DNA from 3 places in the Citrobacter meridianamericanus genome. Region 3 is predicted to be linked to each of the others. Evidence: predicted binding sites of a transcription regulator. Region 3 holds the regulator's gene; each other region holds the start of a gene.
What was found. The regulator PhoB, encoded in region 3, activates phosphate uptake and scavenging genes when phosphate is short. The targets are predictions, from matches to a motif close to CTGTCATAAAACTGNCNNAT.
Positions count from the first base shown of each region.

Region 1: the regulator PhoB is predicted to act here: its motif matches at 3,340-3,359, upstream of NMD08_RS24605 (MIP/aquaporin family protein).
Region 2: the regulator PhoB is predicted to act here: its motif matches at 2,480-2,499, upstream of NMD08_RS17690 (phosphoethanolamine transferase).

Region 1 is NZ_CP101036.1:5,068,116-5,073,425, reverse strand. It holds gene glpX (class II fructose-bisphosphatase) at 1-606, opposite strand, end outside; gene glpK (glycerol kinase GlpK) at 742-2,250, opposite strand; gene NMD08_RS24605 (MIP/aquaporin family protein) at 2,272-3,117, opposite strand; gene zapB (septal ring assembly protein ZapB) at 3,543-3,788, shown strand; gene NMD08_RS24595 (hypothetical protein) at 3,881-4,549, shown strand; gene NMD08_RS24590 (hypothetical protein) at 4,546-4,935, shown strand; gene rraA (ribonuclease E activity regulator RraA) at 4,973-5,310, opposite strand, start outside.
Region 2 is NZ_CP101036.1:3,585,375-3,590,684, reverse strand. It holds gene ompX (outer membrane protein OmpX) at 307-822, shown strand; gene NMD08_RS17690 (phosphoethanolamine transferase) at 887-2,473, opposite strand; gene mntS (manganase accumulation protein MntS) at 2,750-2,878, opposite strand; gene mntR (manganese-binding transcriptional regulator MntR) at 3,065-3,538, shown strand; gene NMD08_RS17675 (anion transporter) at 3,535-4,647, shown strand; gene ldtB (L,D-transpeptidase) at 4,709-5,310, opposite strand, start outside.
Region 3 is NZ_CP101036.1:4,077,346-4,082,655, reverse strand. It holds gene sbcC (exonuclease subunit SbcC) at 1-43, opposite strand, end outside; gene sbcD (exonuclease subunit SbcD) at 40-1,242, opposite strand; gene phoB (phosphate response regulator transcription factor PhoB) at 1,437-2,126, shown strand; gene phoR (phosphate regulon sensor histidine kinase PhoR) at 2,177-3,472, shown strand; gene brnQ (branched-chain amino acid transporter carrier protein BrnQ) at 3,878-5,197, shown strand; gene proY (proline-specific permease ProY) at 5,279-5,310, shown strand, end outside.

The DNA.
Region 1 (5,310 bases), 990 kb from region 3:
AACTTCGCTGTCGGGCATGCAGGTCAGGATCGAGGCCGCAACGTCGCCGTCAGGAATGGCGAAGACGCGTACGCCCAGTTTTGTCATCTCGGCAATAACCTCGTCATGGCGTGGTTTTGCCAGGATGGTGACGGTCAGTTCGCCGAGCGGTTTGTTGAGCGCGGTAGCAATGTTACGCAGGTTGGCTTCCAGCGACAGGTTCAGGTCGATGGACCCTTTTGCGCCTGGGCCGACAATCAGCTTTTCCATGTACATATCCGGCGCGTTGAGGAAGCAGCCTTTATCGCCAACCGCCAGTACGGCCAACGCGTTGGCCTGGCCCATGGCCGTCATGCGCGTGCCTTCGATAGGATCGACGGCGATGTCGACCGCATCACCGCGACCGGTTCCGACTTTCTCGCCGATAAACAGCATCGGCGCTTCATCAATCTCACCCTCGCCAATCACGATGGTGCCGTCGATGTTGACCTGGTTGAGCATAATACGCATGGCGTTCACCGCCGCGCCGTCAGCGGTATTTTTATCGCCGCGGCCCAGCCATTTATAGCCAGCCAGCGCGGCCGCTTCGGTCACGCGTGAAAATTCAATGGCAAGTTCTCGTCTCATTGCAAACTCGTAGCTGAAAGGAATGGCGCGAAGTGTAGCACAGGGGAGGGGGCGAGATTATTGATGTGTGTGCGGGGTTGCCCCCGCAAGAAGAGATTGCCGGATTAGGCACAGTCGCCATCCGGCAATGACGTATTACTCGTCGTGGTCTTCCCACGCCATTGCGCGTTTGACCGCTTTTTTCCAGCCGCTGTAACGGAAGTTACGCTCGGTGGTTTCGATGCCTGGACGGAATTCACGCTCGATGACCGCTTTCTCTTGCAACTCATCCAGATTCTGCCAGAAGCCTACTGCCAGACCAGCCAGGTACGCTGCACCCAATGCGGTGACTTCGCGGACTTCCGGGCGCTCAACGCGGGTGCCCAGAATGTCAGACTGGAACTGCATCAGGAAGTTGTTGGCAACTGCACCGCCGTCAACGCGCAGGGCGTGAAGACGAATTCCGGAGTCAGCCTGCATTGCTTCCAGTACGTCGCGGGTCTGGTAAGCGATAGACTCAAGCGTTGCGCGGATGATGTGGTTGGAGTTTACGCCACGGGTCAGGCCGAAGATGGCGCCACGTGCATACGGGTCCCAGTACGGTGCGCCCAGGCCAGTAAATGCCGGAACGACGTACACGCCGTTGGTGTCTTTCACTTTGGTGGCGAAATACTCAGAGTCGAATGCATCGCTGATGAGCTTCATTTCATCGCGCAACCACTGAATGGATGCGCCAGCCATAAATACCGCACCTTCCAGCGCGTAGTTCACTTCCCCGGTCGGTCCGCAGGCGATAGTAGTCAGCAACCCGTTTTCGGACTTAACGGCTTTCTCGCCGGTGTTCATCAGCATGAAGCAGCCGGTACCGTACGTGTTTTTCGCCATCCCTTCCTTCACGCACAGCTGACCAAAGAGAGCCGCCTGCTGGTCACCGGCAATACCGGAGATAGGAATACGAATGCCGCCTTTACCACCAATGTTGGTCTGGCCGTACACTTCAGAAGAACGACGCACTTCTGGCAGCATGGCGCGCGGAATATCCAGCGCATCCAGCATCGTGTCATCCCAGTCCAGGGTATGGATGTTAAACAGCATGGTACGTGAAGCGTTGGTGTAATCCGTGACGTGTACGCGTCCCTGCGTCATTTTCCAGATAAGCCAGGTGTCCACGGTACCAAACAGCAGTTCGCCGCGACGAGCGCGCTCACGTGAGCCTTCAACGTGGTCGAGGATCCACTTCACCTTGGTACCGGAGAAGTACGGGTCAATCACCAGGCCGGTGTTGTTACGGATATACTCTTCCATGCCATCGCGCTTGAGCTTTTCGCAGATATCCGCGGTGCGACGACACTGCCACACAATGGCGTTATAGATTGGTTTACCGGTTTCACGCTCCCAGACGATGGTGGTTTCACGCTGGTTAGTAATACCGATTGCTGCAATTTCATCGGAACTGATATCGGCTTTCGCCAGAACTTCAACCAGCGTAGAGCTTTGGGTTGCCCAAATTTCCATTGGGTCGTGTTCTACCCAACCTGCTTTCGGGTAGATTTGCTCGAATTCGCGCTGTGAAACGGCAACGATATTCGCATCGTGGTCCATTACGACCGCGCGGGAGCTGGTGGTGCCCTGGTCGAGCGCAACGATATATTTTTTTTCAGTCATAATTTTTGTCCCGTAGTCACATTACAGCGAAGCTTTTTGTTGAGTGTTGGCCGCCGCGTCTTTTTCTTCAATCACGCAGACATCGCACGGTAAATGGCGACCAATCAGTTTGCGATATGCCCATGCGCCCAAAATCGCGCCGGTAATTGGGCCAAACACCGGTACCAGGAAGTAAGGGATATCACGACCACCCGTGAAGGCAATCTCACCCCATCCGGCCATCCAGGCGAAGAGTTTCGGTCCGAAGTCACGTGCCGGGTTCATCGCAAAACCTGTCAGCGGACCCATGGAAGCACCAATAACGGCAATCAACAAGCCGATCAGCAGTGGTGCCAGCGGACCACGAGGTACACCGTTACCATCGTCGGTCAGAGCCAGAATCAGCCCCATTAGAATAGCGGTAATGACCATTTCAACCGCGAAGGCCTGCACAAAATTGATATGCGGGTTCGGATAGGTGGAGAAAGTACCTGCCAGACCCAGGCTCTCGGTACTGCCGCGCACGATATGGTTAGTTTGTTCGAAATCGAGGAATAGATTGTAATAAAGCCCGTAAACCAGTGCCGCTGCGCAAAAGGCGCCGGCAATTTGCGAAATAATAAAAGGGATAACTTTGCGTTTATCAAAACAGGCGAACAGCCAGAGTGCGATGGTTACCGCGGGATTCAGGTGTGCACCAGAAACGCCTGCGGTCAGATAGATAGCCATCGCTACCCCCAGGCCCCAGATGACACTGATTTCCCACTGACCAAAAGTAGCCCCGGCCACTTTGAGTGCAGCGACACAGCCCACACCGAAGAAAATCAACAACCCGGTACCGAGGAATTCAGCAATGCACTGGCCTTTTAAGGTTGAGGTTTGACTCATAATCGGATCCTGAAGAGAGATTAATGTTTATGTGCGAGAAGGTCACTGACATCCCCGGAGCCGGTAGGCACACTGTTAATTTATCGTTAACGCTCAAAAACGAGAAATATCGAAATTAAAATGTGTGTACTGCATCAACAAAATGAGCGTTATCGCGCCATCTGGCGGTATTTGTTATACAAAAATAGTGTGAGCTGAATCATTTCAATGATCAATTCGTTAACACTTAAGAGTTATGACAGTAATGTCACCAGGAGAAAGACGAAAAGTGTTGCAAACCGCAATCTGCGCGGGATGCCGCTGGACAGCGATGGCGCGGCTTCATACAATCGGAGCTAAGTAGAGTGCGCTCGTTTTTATTAAGGCGTCGCCGGTTATCGGGACGAGGATTTTTATCCATCAACGCCTTGCAATTCAGGAGAGGTATGACGATGTCATTAGAAGTGTTTGAGAAACTGGAAGCAAAAGTACAGCAGGCGATTGATACCATCACGCTGTTACAGATGGAAATCGAAGAGCTGAAAGAAAAAAACAACTCACTGTCGCAGGAAGTTCAGACTGCACAGCAGCAGCGTGAAGAGCTGGAGCGTGAGAACAACAACCTGAAAGAACAGCAGAATGGCTGGCAGGATCGTCTGCATGCCCTCCTGGGTCGTATGGAAGAAGTCTAATTCTGATTTCTTTAAAAAGGCATCCATAATGGATGCCTTTTTACTATGTAGATATTAGGATATCGTAACTTTTAAATTTCAAAGAATACGATATGACAAAAAGAAACGATATTATTGATAATTCGGATCGATTTATCACCAGTGATATTAAATATGGCCTTATCTATACAGAGAATCTAGGATGGATTGATTTAGGCCATGCTAATCCAGCAGGGGCTGAAAGATTATGGTTTGAAATGATAAGCGCTCGTGGTGGTGATAGCGAATTTTATGAAGTAAATTATCATCAAAGTATGTCCAAAAACATTCATGGCCTAAATATTAATACTGGTATATATCGTAGATTTATGGTGCGACGAGGATTACCGGAACGAACCTTACAAGGTATTGCTTTATCGATATTCTTAGGTACGTCACATCGCTTCGAATCCTTGCAGGATTTTTGGCCTTACGTATATTTAACGGATAGTGGCTATAGTGCTGAAGATTTGGTATCGAACTTATTTGGTTTTTACCAAGCTGTAAATTATGCAGATTACACCTCTCGTCTTCGGATCTGTTCGAAAGAAAAGGCTTATCGTATCTGGGACTTCTATGGTCCTGTTGGTGAGTATAAAAACAAAAGCGTTATTCCGTTACTATTTCCTGACCCAATAGATAAGGATAAGAAACATGAACCCTACTCAGGGGAATTACCTTTATTTATGGATATAATAAAACCTGTTGCGAATCCAAATTATGTTCGGGAACTCCGCATATGAAGTTCAGGAAATCAGGTTTTATTATTGTATTTATGATTTTAATTTCGCTACTTTATTGCTGTTTCATGTTGAGCATCTTTACAGAAAAAATCTATACACAGCAGAATTTATTATTCTATCATCTGCTAACACCGACACCTCTTAAACAGGTTCCAAGGGTATCCAGCGACTGGTTTTTTGTAAGCTATTCAGATGAAGGTAGCCATCTTCAACTCAGTGAAATAATTTTTACCGGAATACAAAAGAGTGACCTTCAGATAGCTGAGGATAAATTAAATGCTTATATCGAAACTTATCCTGCCAGTCGTGAGATGATGAGCGTCGTTGCCGAAGAAAAAAATGAAAAGTATGATATTAAAGTCATTCATTACGAATCAAATGAATGAAAAAAAGGCCATCAAATTTGCTGATGGCCTTTTTTACTTACTCGATATCAAGCGGGTCTTCGGAGAGGATTATCCCGGTGTTGTCAGCGTACAGGTGATCGCCGGAGAAGAACGTTACACCGCCAAAGTTGACGCGTACATCGCTTTCTCCAATACCTTCCCCTGCGGCACCGACCGGAATTGCGGCAATCGCCTGAATGCCGATATCCAGTTCTTCCAGATCGTCTACCTGACGGACTGAGCCGTAGATGACCAGACCTTCCCATTCATTCTGTACGGCCAGTCGAGCCAGTTCGGCATCGACCAGCGCACGACGGACAGAACCGCCGCCATCGACCAGCAGAATGCGACCACGGCCGTTTTGTTCGAGCAGAT
Region 2 (5,310 bases), 490 kb from region 3:
ATGGAAATACACTCATGTGGTTGAGTATTCGTTGAAAAAAAAATTGCTCAGTTCCGTACAATGGGATGAAAGTGATGGATTAATAATCTGTGTGATTAGGAATAATCTGGATGAATGTGCCATATTGTGCGCGCAATAATGGCAGTTTACGTTAGAAAAGTGATGTTAATTGAAAGAGATAGCGGGTTTCTGAAATGTTCTGTTACATGAAAGACCCCGTTAGACATCGCTAATCGCAAAGAGTTTCCCATTAATTTTTGGTATATTTAAAACTTAAGATTTACTTGAAGCACATTTGAGGTGGTTATGAAAAAAATTGCATGTCTTTCAGCACTGGCCGCTGTTCTGGCTTTCTCCGCAGGTACTGCTGTAGCTGCTACTTCTACCGTTACCGGTGGTTACGCTCAGAGCGATGCTCAGGGCGCAGCGAACAAAATGAACGGTTTTAACCTGAAGTATCGTTACGAGCAGGACAACAACCCGCTGGGTGTTATCGGTTCCTTCACTTACACTGAAAAAGATCGTACCGATGCTTCTGGCGACTACAACAAAACCCAGTACTACGGCATCACTGCTGGCCCGGCTTACCGTCTGAACGACTGGGCGAGCATTTACGGCGTAGTGGGTGTTGGTTACGGTAAATTCCAGAACGCAGCATCCCCGGCTGACAACCACACCACCAGTGACTACGGTTTCTCCTACGGTGCTGGTCTGCAGTTCAACCCGATCGAAAACGTTGCTCTGGACTTCTCCTACGAGCAGAGCCGTATTCGTAGCGTTGACGTTGGCACCTGGATCGCTGGCGTGGGTTACCGCTTCTAATCACTTCGGTGATATAAAAAATCCGCCTCTCGGGGCGGATTTTTTTTGCCTGCAATTTGAGCTGTTAGCGAGATTTGGTCTCGAAGATGTCGGTACCAAGGTGGTTGTAATCCACCTTCTGCAGCTTAAAGTTGGTGATATACACCGGACCGGCCTTTTTCTCTGAGATAAAGCGGTAGCTGTTGGTAATTTCTTTTGCGCTGATCCCCGTCCACTGCGAGAAAAAGCTCAAGAAATCATTCGCTGAGCGACGGGCTTTAATCACCTGATGCGCTTTATCATCGCTCGACAGCACCATGAAAGGCACCTGGAAATTCTGCTGGAACTGATCGTCATGCGCCAGGTACTGCACCTCTTTTCCACGCTCTTTAAAGGCGAGGCCATGATCGGAGAAATAGACCATCGAGAAGCTATTGCCGCTGTTACGTAACTGTTCGTAAAGCTGGCGCAGCAGGTCATCCGTCTGCGTCATGGTGTACAGGTAACAGGAGGTCTCTTTTGACTGGACAAAAGTTTCGTATTTTCCTTGCGTACGGTCGCAGGCCTGCGGATGCGAGCCCATTAAATGCAGTACGATCAGCTGCGGCTGCGTGCGCTCGGTTGCCAGCACCTGGGCGGTCATCTTCAACAGCGCTTCGTCGCGGGTGTTTTTGTCTGCTTCGAAATCACCGTTTTTGAGGAACTGAACTTCATCTGCTCGCTTCGCAATACTGGCAATAGCCGTATCGTATTCACCAATCTGTCCCTGATTGGAAAACCACCACGTCTGGAATCCTGCGCGGTTGGCCAGAGTAACAAAGTTGTCCTGGAACTGGGGCTTATTATCAACTACCCGATTCAGGGTTAAGCCGAGTGATTTTTGCGTAGAACCACTGGCGGCAATGTAATCCGCGAAGATATAGCCGTTAACCGAGCTGGCAAACGGGGTGTTATCCCAGTGGCCGCCAAACGCGCCTAACGCATCGCGGCGGGCGCTTTCGCCGATCACCACCACGTAGGTGTGATACTTCGGCTTCACGGCGGTTACCGTCCAGCTGTCTTTGACGCTCGACAGCTTCGCCATACGCTCCTGCTCGTCGAGCACTTCGTTGTTATTGACGATCACGTCCTTGGCAAATCGGAAAACCGGATAGCCGGTATCTTTCAGCTTGAACACGCCACCCCAGGCCAGGTTTTGCACCGGGTTAACAAAGAACGCGACAATGCTGAATAACAAACAAACGCTGTCGAACTTATTCCAGCCGCGCTTTTGTTCATCTTTTTTACGACGTACGGCGATAACACCAAGGGCGAAAATAAACATGCCAACCAGATAGCTGTACCACGGGAAGATGGTCAGAATTTCGGTGGACTCTTCCATATTGGTAGAGTGTAGGGCCAGTAGCGTGTTGAAGTTCGGCGAACCGTATGCCTGGCCGAACGGAAAATACATTGCCGCAATCAGCGAGCAAATGCCAATCAGCGCTTTCTGCGCGCGCGGCGCACTGCGCCACATCAGCATTAATATACAGGTGAAAGCAACGCTATAGAGCAGGCTAAGCGGATAGCCCAGCGCAAGATTGATCAGCAGAGACTGTAAGAAATAGAGGCCAGTCCACGGACTAATCGCCCGGCTGCGAGCAATGATTGAATCTTTGAGGGTTAAATTCATATGCCACTGTTACAAAAACGCCATGTGCTTACCCTGGCGCTAAGGGTCATTGCCTGCCTGAGAGAGCGAGAAGAGGGATAGGGTCCGCATCCGCGAGCCGCAATATACGCAGGGCTGCGAAAAGATAGAGTGTGTGCAAGAGAAGGTCAACTACTACAAAGAAATTGTTTTGCGAGGGACGTGGCAAAACTGACAAAAAGAAGGGTTATTGGCACAAAAACGATCGCTGTATTCGGGTGACCGCAGGAAAAAGAAGCGGCGTACCGCAACGCCGCATTATTTTTCTGAAGGTTTATCCTGCTCTGGTTTGCTGTTAATCATGTCGCACAGCATAGAGATCAGCATTAACCGTACTTTAAAGGGAGAGTGGCTAAACACGCGTATACACCTCTTAAATTCATTCATATAAACCTCCTGACTTCACGATCCCATCAGTCCGTGAGGGATGTCTTTATTATATACAGATATAGCACAGGCTATATTATATAGCTATTGCTAAAACGTTAATTTTTTGTGCCCACGCAACTCTGGTTTACAATGAGCCTTCTCTAATCAGATGCCGTTAACGCGTCACAGTAACGAGGAAGCAGAATGAGTCGTCGCGCAGGTACGCCAACAACAAAAAAAGTGACGCAATTGGTGAATGTCGAAGAACACGTTGAAGGGTTTCGTCAGGTTCGGGAGGCGCATCGCCGCGAGCTGATTGATGACTACGTAGAGCTGATTTCCGATCTCATTATTGAGGTGGGGGAGGCGCGCCAGGTTGATATGGCCGCGCGGCTTGGGGTTTCCCAGCCGACGGTTGCCAAAATGCTTAAGCGCCTGGCTTCCGTCGGGTTGATTGAAATGATCCCCTGGCGGGGCGTGTTTTTAACCGCAGAAGGAGAACGGCTGGCTCAGGAGAGTCGGGAGCGTCATCAGATCGTAGAGAATTTCCTGTTGATTTTAGGCATCAGCCCGGAAATTGCCCGTCGTGACGCGGAAGGAATGGAGCATCACGTCAGTAAGGAAACGCTGGAGGCTTTTAGCCGGTTTACGCAACAGCAAGGAACAGGCTCTGAATGAGTTTCCCTTTACTACGCGCCTTGCAGCGCGATCGCTTTTTCCAGCTGTTAATCATCGTCGGGGTTGCACTGAGCCTGTTCACGCCATTTGCGCCCCGGCTGTGGCCAGGTGCCATTGACTGGCACACGATTATTACGCTTAGCGGCCTGATGTTACTGACCAAAGGGGTCGAGCTCAGCGGCTATTTTGATGTGTTAGGGCGAAAAATGACCCGCCGCTTCAACACAGAACGCCAGGTGGGAATATTTATGGTGCTGGCGGCGGCGCTGCTGTCGACGTTTCTGACCAATGATGTGGCGTTGTTTATTGTTGTTCCGCTGACGATCACCCTGAAAAAATTATGCGCTATTCCGGTGAATCGCCTGATTATCTTTGAGGCGCTGGCGGTTAACGCCGGATCGTTGCTCACGCCAATAGGTAACCCGCAAAACATTCTGATGTGGGGGCGCTCTGGCTTGTCATTTGCCGCATTTACCTGGCAAATGGCGCCGCTTGCGGGGGCCATGATGCTGACGCTGGTGGTGCTGTGCTGGTTCAGTTTCCCGAATAAAGCATTGCATTATCACACCGGTACGTCCGCGCCTGACTGGCAACCGCGTCTGGTGTGGAGCTGTCTGGCATTGTATATCGTCTTCCTGGCGGCGTTGGAGTTAAAACAAGAGCTGTGGGGGCTGGCAATTGTCGCTGCAGGGTTCATGGTGCTGGCTCGCCGCGTGATCCTCAGCGTTGACTGGACGTTGCTGTTAGTGTTTATGGCGATGTTTATTGATGTGCACTTGCTGACGCAACTCCCGGCCTTGCAGGGGATCACCCACCAGATTGGCACGCTTTCAGCGCCGGGGCTGTGGTTGACGGCCATTGGCCTGTCGCAGTTTATCAGTAATGTTCCCAGTACAATTTTGCTGCTGAACTACGTCCCGCCGACGCTATTGCTGGCCTGGGCGGTCAATGTGGGCGGCTTTGGGCTGTTGCCGGGTTCGCTGGCGAATCTTATTGCTTTGCGCATGGCAAACGACCGCCGGATCTGGTGGCGTTTTCATTGGTATTCGATGCCGATGCTGATATGGGCGGCGCTGGTGGGGTATGGTTTGTTGCTGATGCTGTCATAGCGGCGCAGAGACAATAAAAAAGGCGGATGATTCATCCGCCTTTTTCGTATCAGATATGTGCTTAGTTCAGACGAACCGGCATACCAGAACGGTTCTGTACCGCCTGCTCAACGACGGCCTGATCGACGTCAGGCTGACCGGTGATGCTGGTAATGCTCTTATTCAGCGTAATTGGTACGATTTCCCCGCCTTCGAACTGTGCTTCAGTGGTAGACAGTGGGTTGTGTACCTCAATGTAACGGCTGCCGTCTGGTTCGGTAGTGGCTTTTACCGGCTCATCGATAAACTGTACGCGGGTGCCGACCGGCACATTTTCAAACAGGAACTTGATGTCGTCGTTACGCAGACGCACGCAACCATGGCTGACGCGTAAGCCGACGCCGAAGTTAGCATTGGTGCCGTGGATAGCGTACAGGCGACCGATATACAGCGCGTACAGACCCATCGGGTTATCCGGACCTGCCGGAACAACGGCTGGCAGCGGTTCGCCCGCTGCGCGGTATTCCGCATGCATTTTCGCCGTAGGCGTCCAGGTTGGACCCGCTTTTTTACGTTCTACTTTGGTGGTCCAGTTGATTGGCGTGTCTTTGCCCAACTGACCGATACCGATCGGCAGAACAATGACGGTGTTAGTGCCTTTCGGGTAGTAGTACAGACGCATTT
Region 3 (5,310 bases):
TCAGGGAGTTGAGATTTTTCAGGCGCAGGCTGAGTATTTTCATGCTTCAGCCTCCCCCGCAAGCGTCTGTACGGTTGCGCTAAACAGCTGATTAAGCCGCTCGCGCTGCGGTTCTTCGAGTTCTTCCAGCGCCAGGCGGCGGTCAAAAACCTCCGCCACGCTCAGCTCGCTTAATGTTTCACGACGTTCATTGGCCATAATACGTTCGCGCTGTTCCCGACTGCGGCGCACCAGTAACACCTCTACCGGTAAATCTTCGGTCAAGGCCTGGATTTTACGCTGCATATCATGCAGATAGTCATCGGTGGTAATTTCAATATCCAGCCACACCGGCGGCTCTTGCTGTACGTTGCGCCACTGTTCAAGCTGGGCGGTTATGGCGGCTAGATCGCCTTTCAGTACCGCAAGTTGCTGCGTGATCGGTACGGTGATATTTTCAACGGCGCTGAGTTTCCCGGCATCAAAGCTCACCAGATGCACGCATTTGTTTTTGCCGCACTCGTCAAAACTGAGCGCAATCGGCGAGCCGCAGTAGCGAATATGCTCTGTGCCACCAATAACCTGCGCCCGGTGAATATGGCCCAGCGCGATGTAGTCCGCCGGAGGGAAGTTTTGCGCCGGGAAGGCGTCCAGCGTACCGATATAAATCTCACGGACGGCGTCACTTTTACTGGCGCCGACAGTGGTCAAATGCCCGGTCGCAATGATGGGCAGATTCTGGTCACCACGTAGCGTGCAGGCGTCCTGATACTGCTGCTGGTAATAGTCGGTGATGGCTGACAGCAAATGCTGCTGTTTCTCTTGTCCGGTCAGCCCCGCCTGGCTGGTTATGATGTCGCGCGGACGTAAGAAAGGAACCGGGCACAGGATCGCCCCCGGCGTGCCGTCACGTTGCAGTAGAACCTGCGGCGCATGACCGGCGCTGGCAACGACTGTGGTGTTGAGAAACGCCAGAATATCGCGGGACTCATTGAGTGTGGCGACGGAGTCGTGGTTGCCTGCCAGTACCACCAGATGACAGCCGGTTTGCTGCAGATTAACGACAAAACGGTTATACAGCTCACGGGCATAGCTTGGCGGTGAGCCGGTATCAAAAATATCGCCTGCCACAATAATGGCATCCACCTGATGGGATTGTGCCGTTTCCAGCAGCCAGTCGAGAAAGGCCTGATGTTCAGCGGCGCGGCTCTTGCTGTAGAAATTTTGGCCCAGATGCCAGTCAGACGTGTGAAGGATGCGCATAAGAGTTCCATGACGATAAAACAATGGCGGGGATTATAACCCTGCATGGGAGAGAATATCTTGTCTCCGGGCTGTCATAATTCAATGGCCTGCGTTAAACCTGGATGATCTTTTCATAAATCTGTCATAAATCTGACGCATAATGACGCCGTATTGATACTGATGATGACAAGCAACTAATAACAGGGCAAATCATGGCGAGACGTATTCTGGTCGTAGAAGATGAAGCTCCAATTCGTGAAATGGTCTGCTTCGTGCTCGAGCAAAACGGTTTTCAACCCGTAGAAGCCGAAGACTATGACAGTGCTGTGAACCAACTCAATGAACCCTGGCCGGACCTCGTCCTGCTTGACTGGATGCTTCCCGGTGGCTCGGGTCTACAGTTTATTAAACATCTCAAGCGTGAAGCGATGACGCGGGACATCCCGGTGATGATGCTGACGGCGAGGGGAGAAGAGGAAGACCGCGTTCGTGGTCTGGAAACCGGCGCGGATGACTATATTACCAAACCGTTTTCTCCTAAGGAGCTGGTGGCGCGTATTAAAGCTGTTTTGCGTCGTATTTCGCCGATGGCAGTGGAAGAGGTTATTGAGATGCAGGGGCTAAGCCTTGATCCCACCTCGCATCGCGTGATGACTGGTGATGATCCGCTGGATATGGGGCCGACCGAATTCAAGCTGTTGCACTTCTTTATGACTCACCCAGAGCGTGTCTACAGCCGCGAGCAACTCCTCAATCATGTCTGGGGAACCAATGTATACGTGGAAGACCGGACTGTCGATGTGCATATCCGCCGCTTACGTAAGGCGCTGGAGCACAGCGGACACGATCGTATGGTGCAGACGGTTCGCGGAACGGGATATCGTTTTTCGACCCGCTTCTGACTGACAAGAATCAGGGCCTGAAGGATTAGGCCGTTTAGGGAGTAAGGCGTTTGCTAGAACGATTGTCATGGAAAAGGTTGGTACTGGAGCTGATCCTGTGCTGCATACCGGCATTTATCCTTAGTGCTTTTTTTGGTTACCTGCCCTGGTTTTTACTGGCGTCGGTAACGGGCCTGCTTATCTGGCATTTCTGGAATTTATTACGTTTGTCCTGGTGGCTATGGGTCGACAGAAGTATGACGCCCCCGCCGGGGCGCGGCAGTTGGGAACCGCTGCTGCATGGGCTGCATCAAATGCAGTTGCGCAACAAAAAACGTCGTCGTGAACTGGGTAATCTGATTAAGCGCTTTCGCAGCGGGGCGGAATCGCTACCCGACGCAGTGGTGCTAACCACCGAAGAAGGCGGTATTTTCTGGTGTAACGGACTGGCTCAGCAGGTTCTTGGACTGCGCTGGCCGGACGATAGCGGGCAAAATATTCTTAACCTGCTGCGCTACCCGGAATTCACACAATATTTGAAAACGCGCGATTTTAGCCGGCCCATCAATCTGGTGCTCAATACCGGACGGCATCTGGAAATTCGCGTAATGCCCTATACCGATAAGCAATTGCTGATGGTGGCGCGCGACGTTACCCAGATGCATCAACTGGAAGGTTCACGACGTAACTTTTTCGCCAATGCCAGCCATGAACTGCGTACCCCGCTGACGGTGCTGCAAGGCTATCTGGAAATGATGCAGGAGCATCCGTTAGAAGGGACAACGCGCGAAAAAGCGCTGCATACCATGCGTGAACAAACGTACCGGATGGAAGGGTTAGTGAAGCAACTGCTAACGCTGTCAAAAATTGAGGCTGCGCCAGCGCTGCAATTGAATGAGAAGGTCGATGTGCCCATGATGCTGCGCGTGGTTGAGCACGAAGCGCAAACGCTGAGCCAGCACAAACATACGTTTACTTTTGATGTTGATAACAGCCTGAATGTGCGGGGTAACGAGGAGCAGTTGCGTAGCGCTATCTCGAATCTCGTCTATAACGCGGTGAACCATACGCCTGCGGGAACGCACATTACCGTACGCTGGCAGCATGTGCCTTCGGGGGCGGAATTTTGTGTGGAAGACAACGGTCCAGGCATTGCCGCCGAGCATATTCCACGCCTGACCGAGCGTTTTTATCGCGTAGACAAGGCGCGATCGCGGCAAACGGGCGGGAGCGGACTCGGGCTGGCCATCGTGAAGCATGCCTTGCATCATCACGACAGCCGTTTGAATATCGATAGCGAACCCGGCAAAGGGACGCGATTTAGTTTCGTGATCCCGGAACGTTTAATTGCCAAAAATAACGGTTAAGGCGTATTCGTAAGATAATCTTTCCAAAAGCCAGCGTAAGCTGGCTTTTTCTATATGGTCAATATAAGTATCCTGAATTTTACGACGTTTGGTTGTTTTTTGTTCGAACTATTACCCATACCTTTTTCCATGAAATGGTGTTTTGTGCTAACCCTATTTTTCATATCGCTATATTGTTCTGGTTTTTGGATCCCACCTTGCTTTAAAACGTTATAAGCGTTTAAATTGCGCTCCAGGTGCTGTCATACCGACTGCATTTACGCGGTAAATCGAAAAACTATTCTTCGCCGCGCCAGGTCGGGAGTGTTTCCCGCTGGAATTGAGCAAAAATGCCGCTGTATTGTCCCCCAGGGAAAGGCAAAAATTTACTATTTTCAACACCACATCCACAGGCAGTAAGACTTTATGACCCATCAGTTAAAATCGCGCGATATTATCGCTTTGGGATTTATGACATTTGCACTGTTCGTTGGTGCAGGTAACATTATCTTCCCCCCAATGGTTGGTTTGCAGGCAGGTGAACACGTCTGGACTGCGGCTTTTGGCTTTTTGATTACCGCCGTGGGTCTGCCGGTGCTTACCGTTGTCGCACTGGCGAAAGTCGGTGGCGGTGTGGACCGACTGAGCACGCCTATTGGTAAAGTCGCTGGACTGCTGCTGGCGACCGTTTGCTATCTGGCTGTTGGGCCGTTATTTGCTACCCCGCGTACCGCGACGGTCTCTTTCGAAGTCGGGATTGCACCGCTGACCGGTGACTCCGCACTGCCACTGCTTATCTACAGCGTGGTCTACTTCGCGATTGTGATTCTGGTTTCGCTGTATCCCGGCAAACTGCTGGATACGGTGGGTAATTTCCTGGCTCCGCTGAAAATTCTGGCGCTGGTGGTTCTGTCTGTCGCCGCAATCGTCTGGCCAGCAGGTCCGATCAGCAATGCGATGGAAGCCTATCAAACTGCGGCGTTTTCTAATGGCTTCGTGAACGGGTATCTGACCATGGATACGCTGGGCGCGATGGTCTTTGGTATTGTTATCGTTAACGCCGCTCGCTCGCGTGGCGTTACAGAAGCGCGTCTGCTGACCCGTTACACCGTTTGGGCGGGTTTGATGGCGGGCGTGGGCTTAACGCTGTTGTATCTCGCGCTGTTCCGTCTGGGTTCAGATAGCGCGATTCTGGTCGATCAGTCTGCTAACGGCGCGGCAATTCTGCATGCGTATGTTCAGCATACCTTCGGTGGTGCAGGGAGTTTCCTGCTGGCGGCGCTGATTTTTATCGCCTGTCTGGTCACCGCGGTTGGCCTGACCTGCGCATGCGCAGAGTTCTTTGCCCAGTATGTTCCACTGTCTTATCGTACGCTGGTATTCATCCTCGGCGGCTTCTCGATGGTGGTGTCTAACCTGGGACTGAGCCATCTGATTCAGATCTCTATTCCAGTGCTGACGGCCATCTATCCGCCATGTATCGCACTGGTTGTATTAAGTTTTACCCGCTCCTGGTGGCATAATTCTTCCCGCGTCATTGCACCTGCGATGTTTATCAGCCTGATTTTTGGTATCCTTGATGGCATTAAAGCTTCTGCAATTGGCGACGTGTTACCAGCCTGGACCCAGCGTTTACCGCTGGCGGAGCAGGGGCTGGCGTGGTTGATGCCAACAGTCGTGATGGTGGTCCTGGCCGTTATCTGGGATCGCGCGGCGGGTCGACAAGTGACCTCCAGCGCACACTAATATCACTGACAATAAGTTTTAACCACGGGGCTATTAACATGGCCCCGTGGTTTTTTTATTGTGTTAACAGGTTAGGAATCGATGGAAAGTAATAACAAGCTAAAGCGTGGGCT